2 regions of the Sporosarcina saromensis genome follow, and region 1 is predicted to be linked to the other one. Evidence: riboswitches for the same ligand, from Rfam matches in the RefSeq annotation. Region 1 holds a riboswitch; the other holds the start of a gene.
The links. Region 1 has a riboswitch for S-adenosylmethionine ahead of metA (homoserine O-acetyltransferase MetA). Riboswitches for the same ligand answer to the same signal wherever they lie in the genome.
Positions count from the first base shown of each region.

Region 2: it holds a riboswitch for S-adenosylmethionine, as region 1 does, so the genes downstream of both, ACVHUV_RS09070 (methionine ABC transporter ATP-binding protein) here and metA (homoserine O-acetyltransferase MetA) in region 1, are expected to answer to the same signal.

Region 1 is NZ_CM142738.1:3,282,519-3,287,027, forward strand. It holds gene ACVHUV_RS16750 (NAD(P)-dependent malic enzyme) at 1-1,031, shown strand, start outside; gene ACVHUV_RS16755 (DUF421 domain-containing protein) at 1,033-1,743, opposite strand; gene metA (homoserine O-acetyltransferase MetA) at 1,948-2,856, opposite strand; SAM riboswitch class I at 2,927-3,033, opposite strand; gene ACVHUV_RS16765 (YitT family protein) at 3,087-3,944, opposite strand; gene ACVHUV_RS16770 (transcriptional regulator AbrB family protein) at 4,143-4,421, shown strand.
Region 2 is NZ_CM142738.1:1,834,611-1,839,119, forward strand. It holds gene ACVHUV_RS09045 (acyl-CoA dehydrogenase FadE) at 1-255, shown strand, start outside; gene ACVHUV_RS09050 (arsenate reductase family protein) at 330-689, shown strand; gene gcvH (glycine cleavage system protein GcvH) at 770-1,153, shown strand; gene ACVHUV_RS09060 (toprim domain-containing protein) at 1,214-1,555, shown strand; gene ACVHUV_RS09065 (thioredoxin family protein) at 1,558-1,881, shown strand; SAM riboswitch class I at 1,939-2,043, shown strand; gene ACVHUV_RS09070 (methionine ABC transporter ATP-binding protein) at 2,144-3,169, shown strand; gene ACVHUV_RS09075 (methionine ABC transporter permease) at 3,162-3,830, shown strand; gene ACVHUV_RS09080 (MetQ/NlpA family ABC transporter substrate-binding protein) at 3,890-4,509, shown strand, end outside.

The DNA.
Region 1 (4,509 bases):
ACGATTATACGATTAAAGGGAATCTCGTTGCAGTCATTACAGATGGAACAGCCGTATTAGGTCTCGGAGATATCGGACCAGAAGCTGCATTGCCTGTAATGGAAGGCAAAGCGCTTCTACTTAAACGTTTTGCCGATGTGGATGCGTTTCCGATTTGCCTCGCAACAAAAGATGTAGAAGAAATTATTCAAACCGTCAAACTGATGAGCCCAACATTCGGTGGCATCAATTTAGAAGACATTTCTGCACCCCGTTGTTTTGAAATTGAACAACGTTTACGTCAAGAATGTGAAATCCCTGTCTTTCATGATGATCAGCATGGAACCGCAATTGTCGTTGCAGCGGGACTGATTAATGCATTCAAACTGACAGGTAAAGACTTAAAAACTGCCAAAATCGTCGTGAACGGTGCAGGCGCAGCAGGAATTGCAATCGTCAAACATCTTTTGACAATCGGGTGCAAGGACATCATTTTATGTGATTCAAAAGGAACAATTTACGAAGGTCGGACAAACGGCATGAATCCGATAAAGAATGAGATGGCAGCACTGACAAACCCAACTGCTGTTAAAGGCAGTTTGGCGGATGCTCTTGCTGGTTCTGATGTCTTCATCGGTGTCTCTGTTGCAGACTTGCTAACAGAAGAAATGATTGCTTCCATGAATGAAGGGCCAGTCCTTTTCGCACTTGCGAATCCAAATCCTGAAATCATGCCAGCACGCGCTAAACAATACGGTGCACGGATTATTGCAACAGGCAGATCCGATTTCCCTAACCAAGTAAATAACGTTCTTGCATTTCCTGGAATTTTCCGTGGAGCGTTGGACGTACGTGCTACGGATATTAATGAGCAGATGAAAATGGCAGCGACCGTTGCAATTGCATCTTTAATTGACGAGAAAGACTTGCACGAAGACTATATTATTCCAGATCCTTTTGATGATCGTGTCGCAAGTGCCGTTGCACAAGCTGTTAGTGAAGCTGCAATTACTACTGGAGTTGCCACGTTACAAGTCACGCCGACTGCGTAATTTATTGACCGGTTCGCTCATCGACATGGAGTGTGCCATCGCCCAGTATTTCAGCATAGAAGACTTGTTCAACTGTCGATATGCCATGATGCTGCAACTCAGCATACAACCATTCTTCTGTCAAATGAAGTTCGGTTAAGTTTTCTTTCATTAACTTTCCGTCAGAAATAATCTCAGTCGGAAGATATTTTGGTTCAGGGCTAGGAGCATTCACATCTTTTCGTGTGGCTGGCTCCTGGCTCGCTTTTTTTAATACACTCAGTTCCCCATTCGTTTCAAGTATCGCATAGTTAACATCGGTCACAGTAAAAATGCCTTGTTCTCGAAGCATCATATTCAGGTCATTCAACGTAAAACGTGCTTTCTTCATGCCTTGTTCACTAATTTTCCCCTTTAAAATAAGGATTGTTGGCTGATCATCTAACAACTTTCGTAAATTCTTTGATTTGATTGTTAAGAAGTTCACAAAAACCGTCAATAAAGCCCACCAAATTAAGGATATACTTCCATTATAAAAATGCGTTTCTGAATTAACGGATATCTCGGCAGCAATCGATCCAATCGTAATACCCGTCACATAATGGAAAAACGTCAATTGTGAGATTTGTTTCTTCCCCATAATCCTTGCAAGAATGAGCAAGATGATAAATGCAGTTGTCGTCCGCAAAAGCATTTCCCAAAACTTCAATTCCAGTAACCCTTCTAATTCCATGTTCTCTTACCTCCTCTGTACACTAGTTTGCAGCAGAAAGAGGGACTTATTCAGAAGAGAAATACGTAATCGAATAGGAATGCAAGTTGTAGAGAAATTTGAAAGCTTTTTATCTTAATTTAATTGCTGTTTTTATTGACTCGAAAAACTCATTGAAGCCAAAAAAGCCAGCATCAGCAACATGTGCCAATGCTAGCTTTACTTTTATTTCCATTCAAATGGTGTCTCTTGATACACATAATAGTTCAGCCAGTTGGAGAACAACAAATGCGTATGCGAACGCCATGTATTCAACGGTTGCTTCGTTGGATCATCGTGCGGGAAATAATTTTCCGGAACATCAATTGCAATGCCTTTTGCAATATCACGCGCATACTCTTCACCAAGCGTACATGCATCATACTCCAAATGCCCTGTCACCATAATATGTTTGCCATCTTTTGAAAGTATGATGAAAGCTCCCGCTTCTTCAGATATAGCCAACAATTGAAGGCGATTGTCCTGTTCAATTTCTTCAATGGATACGGATGTGTAACGAGAATGAGGAGCGGTGAACAAATCGTTGAAGCCACGCGCAAGCTCTACCGTCGGATCCGTCAATGTATGTTCATATACACCCGACAACTTCTTTGGGAGTTCAAATTTATTAATGCCATAATGGTGATAAAGAGCTGCTTGAGCGCCCCAACATATGTGCAAAACGGATGTGACATTCGTGTTGGACCAATCCATGATTTGTTGCAGTTCATCCCAATACGTTACGTCTTCGAATGCAAGATGCTCAATTGGTGCACCCGTAATAATTAGACCGTCATAGCGGCGATTTTTCACATGCTCAAACGTTGTATAAAATGCATCTAAATGCGTTTTACTGACGTTTTTCGATTCATATGTAGCGGTGTTCAAAAAAGATACATTTACTTGTAAGGGTGTGTTTCCTAATAACCGCAATAGTTGCAGTTCAGTTTTCTCTTTTTCAGGCATTAAATTGAGAATGATGATGTTTAATGGACGGATATCTTGAGAAGTAGCTCTCCCTTCATCCATCACAAATATTTTTTCTTCTTTCAACATTTCTCTTGCCGGCAATTGTTCAGGTATATTAATCGGCACGTAAATTCCCCCTATTCATGTAAAAAATCCTCATTCCTAAGATAGGAACGAGGATTTTTAACGGTCTCCGCTCTTATCTCTCAAGATTAACATCTTGTTGGAGGTAGCACCTTCCTGCCGGAGCAGAGGTTGCTGAAGCTTCTCAGGGCCAAATCCCTCAGCTTCTCTTGATAAGAAATATTCATTTGTTGTCCATTATATCATTTTATACAGAATTGTATACTTATTTCTTACAGTCTTACTTTCGCTCTCGAAAAGCCTGTCCCCAAAATTTCAGAAGCATTCAGGAATATGACAAAAGCGCTCGGTTCAGCAGTTTGTAACAACTTTTTCAAATAAACGGCTTCTGATTGTTCCACTACACAGAAAATCATCGTCTTGTCATTGTTTGAAAACCCACCTGTTGATTTTACTTTCGTCAAACCACGGTCGATCTCATTTTGAATGACCGCTTGGATTTTATCTTCATGTTCGGTAATAATGAGCACTAACTTCGTCGGGGAAGTTTGCAATTGCACGAAGTCAATCACCTTGCTTGTAACATAAATAGCCATGAGTGCGTATAAAGCGAGTTCAAAATTAAATACAAATGCTGAAGTGACAACGACAATTCCATCGACAATCAATTGTGAGAAACCGCTTGAAATGCCTGTATACTTTTTCAACAATTGTGCAATTAAAGCGGTGCCGCCAGTCGAGCCATTCCCACGGTACACAATTCCTAACCCAATACCAAGCATGATCCCACCATAAATAGAACTGAGTAGAGGGTTGTCAACGGACAAGTTAATATCATGCGTTAAAAAGATGACAAACGGGACAAAAAACGTACCAACAATCGTTTTCACACTAAATTCTTTTCCTGCAAGCACAAGTCCAAGTACAATTAGTGGGATATTAATGATCCATTGGACAACAGCCGGATTATAGTTGAATAGCTCGTACAATATCGTACTTACCCCAGAAATCCCACCCGCTGCAATACGAGATGGCAACAAAAATATATTAAATGCAAGGCCGACAAAAGTCGCCCCAATAATAATTTGAACATAATCAAAAAACACCGATTTCTTCAATAAAACAGACATACAATCGTTCTCCTTTCTTTACAACGTTTCCTATTTTAACAGAAATCGATGTATAGAATAGTTTTAAAGTTTCCAGATGTGGAATAGTAGAAGTAAGTAAAGATAAGAAAGTATATTCATATTTTTGTATTTTTTCTATTTTACTGGTATACTCATCCATACTGGTATAATAACTATCACGAAGTCAGGGAGGATATTATGCGTAGTTTAGGTATCGTACGGAAAGTTGATCATCTCGGAAGAATTGTGATTCCAAAAGAACTTAGAAGCACCTTACAATTGGAGAAAGGTGCACCGATGGAAATTTTTGTAGACGACGATATGATTATTCTACGAAAATATGTTGTCGATGAGGCGTGTATTGTAACTGGTGATATCACTTCTGAGAATAAACGTTTGTCTAATGGCATGTTCATCAGCCCTAGAGGTGCGGAACTTCTCAAGAAGGAAATTGAAAACAACAATAATTGGAACTGATTCAACACAGAATACATGCATACTAAGCGGGCTGCGGGCTAACCGCCGCCCTTTCTTAATTGCATAAACGAACAACCATTTAGATGCT
Region 2 (4,509 bases), 1.4 Mb from region 1:
GAAAAAGCAGTCGCGAAAAATGGCGAAGCGAAAGAACAACAAAAAATCCTTTACACGGAGATTTTCTGTCAAGAAGCATTCGAAGCAATTGAAAAAGATGCAAAAGAAACATTGCTTGCTTCCGTAGAAGGCGACAACCAACGGATGATGCTATCGGCATTGCGGAAATTGACTCGCTCAACGCCATACAACATCATCTCGAAAAAACGTGAAGCGTCAGTGAAATTAATCGACGCTGAAAAATATATTGTTTGATGCATCTGCACCCAGGGCAGTTCACGCCTGGGTGTTTTCTCTGTTATACTAAAGAAAAAGTGGAGGTGCTGCAGATGACGATTACTTATTACGGCTATCCGAAATGTGGAACGTGTAAAAAAGCGGAAAAGTGGCTAATGAACAATGATGTGAACTTCGAATCTATCAACATTGCTGAAAATCCACCAACGAAAGAAACGCTTCAACAAATGATCAGCAATTCCGGATTAGACATCAAAAAATTCTTCAATGTCAGTGGGATGAAATACAGGGAATTGAACTTGAAAGACAAACTCCCTAACATGTCAGATGACGAGAAAATCGCGTTACTCGCATCGGATGGAATGCTCATTAAACGACCACTTGTAACAGATGGTACGACAGTGACGGTCGGCTTTAATGAAGCCCAATTTGAAGCCGCATGGAACGCATGATTAAGTTTCTTGTCTTTATGCATGAAATATGTAAGAATTGAATGGAAATCAATAAATGTAAACGTATGGAGGGTTATGGGATGAGCACACCTAAAGACTTGCGTTATTCAGAAGAACATGAATGGGTTAAAGACGAAAACGGTAATTACCGCATTGGTATTACACACTTCGCTCAATCTGAACTTGGCGATATCGTATTCGTGGAACTTCCACAAGTTGGAGACGAAGTGAAAGCGGACGAGCCATTTGGTAGCGTAGAATCTGTTAAAACGGTTTCTGAGCTATATGCGCCAATTAGCGGAAAAGTACTTGAAGTGAACGAAGAATTGGAAGATAGCCCTGAATTGGTGAACGAATCTCCATATGAAGGCGCTTGGATGATCGTCGTTGAAGCATCTGACAAAGCGGAACTTGATGCATTAATGTCTGCTGAAGACTATGACAAAATGACAATCGGTGAGTAAGCACAACTAGAGCGCTGGAGCTTTCCGGCGCTTTTTCTAATGGCCTAAGGAGGCAGGGAAATGGAGTTTCGTAGAGTCGTTGTCGTAGAAGGTGGAGCGGACCGGAAGCGATTGAAAAAAGTGTTGGCAGAGCCAGTCGAGATTATTTGTACGAATGGAACAGTGAGCCCTTACCGCATTGAAGAGTTGCTGGCACCGTATGAAGATGACCAGATTTATGTTTTTGTCGATGCAGATGACTCAGGCGAAAGCATACGAACTTTATTCAAAAGGGATTTTCCTGAAGCCCTCCATTTATACACGGAACGCGTCTACAGGCAAGTCGAGACGACCCCTTATCGCACGCTTGCAGCAATTTTGCTTGCAGAAGGTTTTCATGTGCATCCTGAATTTTTACTTTGAAGGTGATAGAACTGAACACGATCCAAACATGGACACGTGAACAATGGGAACAAAGCAAAAAAGATTCCCCGCTAAGCGTGTTTTATTTATATACACCGATGTGTGGCACTTGCGCGGTTGCGTCTAAAATGATGGAGGTCATTTCTGTGATGAAACCAGAGTTGCCAATTGGAAAGGCAAACTTGAATTATATCGAAGATCTCGCCGTCGATTATGAAATCGAAAGTGTTCCTTGCCTGCTCATTCAGAAGGAAGGATATGTACGAGAAAAAATCTATGCTTTTCAATCTATCCCGCATCTTTTAGAAAAAATGGGTTTGACATGATTGAAAGTTCTATGGTATAAGTATATCTAATAAATTTAACGCAAATTGAATATGTCGCTCTTATAAAGAGAGGTGGAGGGAAGTGCCCTATGAAGCCCGGCAACCGTCACGAAAGTGAAATGGTGCCAAATCACGCAAAGCGCATGCTTTGAGAGATGAGAGATCGGACGAACGTTGAGATAAACGATAACGTATTGGCCTTTCTGCTTGTCTGCAGAAAGGCTATTCTTTTTGGACAAGATTGTATTGAGGTGAATTGAACATGATCGAGTTGAAAAGTGTAAATAAGATATTTGGTTCGGGAAACAATAGTATAACGGCTGTTGATAACGTCAATCTAGACATCCATGCTGGTGAAATTTTCGGGATTATTGGGTATAGCGGTGCAGGGAAAAGTACACTAATCCGATTATTGAATGGTTTAGAACAACCTACCTCGGGATCTGTAAATGTCGCAGGGTATGAAATGGCAACCATTAGTGGAAAAGCGTTACGGGAAGCGAGACAAAAAATTAGTATGGTGTTCCAGCATTTCAATTTGCTTTGGTCGCGGACTGTAAAAGAGAATATCGCTTTTCCATTGGAGATTGCAGGCCTCAAAAAGGATGAAAGAGATCGTCGCGTCCAAGAATTAATTGATTTAGTTGGCTTGAACGGCCGGGAAAATGCGTACCCATCCCAATTGTCAGGCGGACAAAAACAACGGGTCGGCATTGCCCGGGCGTTAGCAAATGATCCGCAAGTATTGCTATGTGATGAAGCCACTTCAGCACTCGATCCGGAAACGACGGATGCCATCCTCGATCTTTTAACGAGCATTAACGAGCGACTTGGTTTGACCATTGTTTTAATCACACATGAAATGCATGTCATCCGTAAAATCTGTCATCGCGTGGCGGTCATGGAAGCGGGGCGAGTTGTGGAAATCGGGAACGTTCTCGATGTGTTCCAATCACCAAAAGCGCCAATTACGAAGCGTTTTGTCTCTCAAGTGACAGAACCGACCGGCACAGAACAAGCGTTAGAACATTTAAAATCCGATCATGCAGCTGGAACGCTCGTAAAATTAGTATTCGTCGGTGAACGAACAGAGCAACCGGTGTTAGCAAACTTAATTCGTACATTTGGAATCGACGTCAACATCGTGCAAGGGAACATTTCGCACACAAAAGGTGGAGCATATGGGACATTGCTGTTGCAATTGATTGGCGATGCAACAATCGTCAACGAAGCGATTGACTTCCTTCATTCCGAAGGCGTACAGACGGAGGTGATCGACCATGATTGAAACACTTTTACCTAATGTTAAATGGGATAAGATGTGGGAAGCGACGATCGAAACACTCTATATGACAGCTGTTTCAACCGTTTTCACGTTCGTGATCGGTATCGCGCTCGGTATTGTGCTCTTCCTTTCAAGTCCTGGCCAATTATGGGCGAACAAACTGACTTATGCCATCACCGGAGCGGTCGTCAACATATTCCGTTCAATTCCATTCATTATTTTAATCATCTTGTTAGTGCCGGTAACAATTTTCCTAGTCGGCACGATGCGTGGTCCGAACGCCGCACTGCCTGCACTCATTATCGGCGCAGCACCTTTTTACGCACGTATGGTGCTCATCGGTTTACAAGAAATTGATAAAGGTGTGTTGGAAGCTGCACGGTCAATGGGGGCAAAGACGAGTACGATTATTTTCAAAGTACTATTGCCTGAATCAAAACCCGCATTGTTCTCCGGTATAACCGTTACAGCCATTGCACTAGTCGGCTATACAGCGATGGCGGGTATTATTGGTGCTGGCGGGTTAGGGAATCTTGCGTATTTCCAAGGATTCCAACGAAGTCAGAATGATGTCATTCTCGTTGCAACGATTTTAATATTAGTCATCGTTTTCATCTTTCAATTCATTGGTGATGCCATCGTCCGCAAGTTGGACAAACGGTAAGTGAATGTCAGGTCAAACCTGTTCATTATAAAAAACAACTAAGAAATGGGGAGTCAATTATGAAGAAGTATTTGGCGGGGATTTTATTAGCAGTACTTGTACTTGCATTAGCAGCTTGTGGGACAAGCGATAAAAACAATGCAAGTGGCGGAAAAGAAGAGTCTACGAAATTAGTTGTTGGTGCGACAAACGTGCCACATGCACTTATTTTAGAACAAGCGAAGCCGTTGCTTGAAGAAAAAGGTTTTGAGTTAGAAATTGAAGAATACCAAGATTACGTATTGCCGAATAAAGACTTGGATGCAGGGACGCTAGACGCAAACTTCTTCCAGCACATTCCATACTTTGAAGGACAAATTGCAGACTTTGGCTATGAGTTTGCAAACGCTGGCGCAATTCATATCGAGCCAATCGGCGTTTATTCTAAAAAATACAAAGCACTTGATGAACTACCTGACGGTGCGACAGTCCTCATTAGTAACTCTGTAGCTGATCACGGTCGTGTTCTTTCTATGTTGGAAAAAGAAGGTTTAATTACTCTAGCAGACGGTGTTGAGAAAGTAAAAGCTGAGCTTGACGATATCGTTGATAATCCGAAAAACTTACAGTTTGAAGCAGAATACGAAGCAGCACTTATGCCGGAGTTGTACAAACAAAACGAAGGTGACTTGTTGTTAAT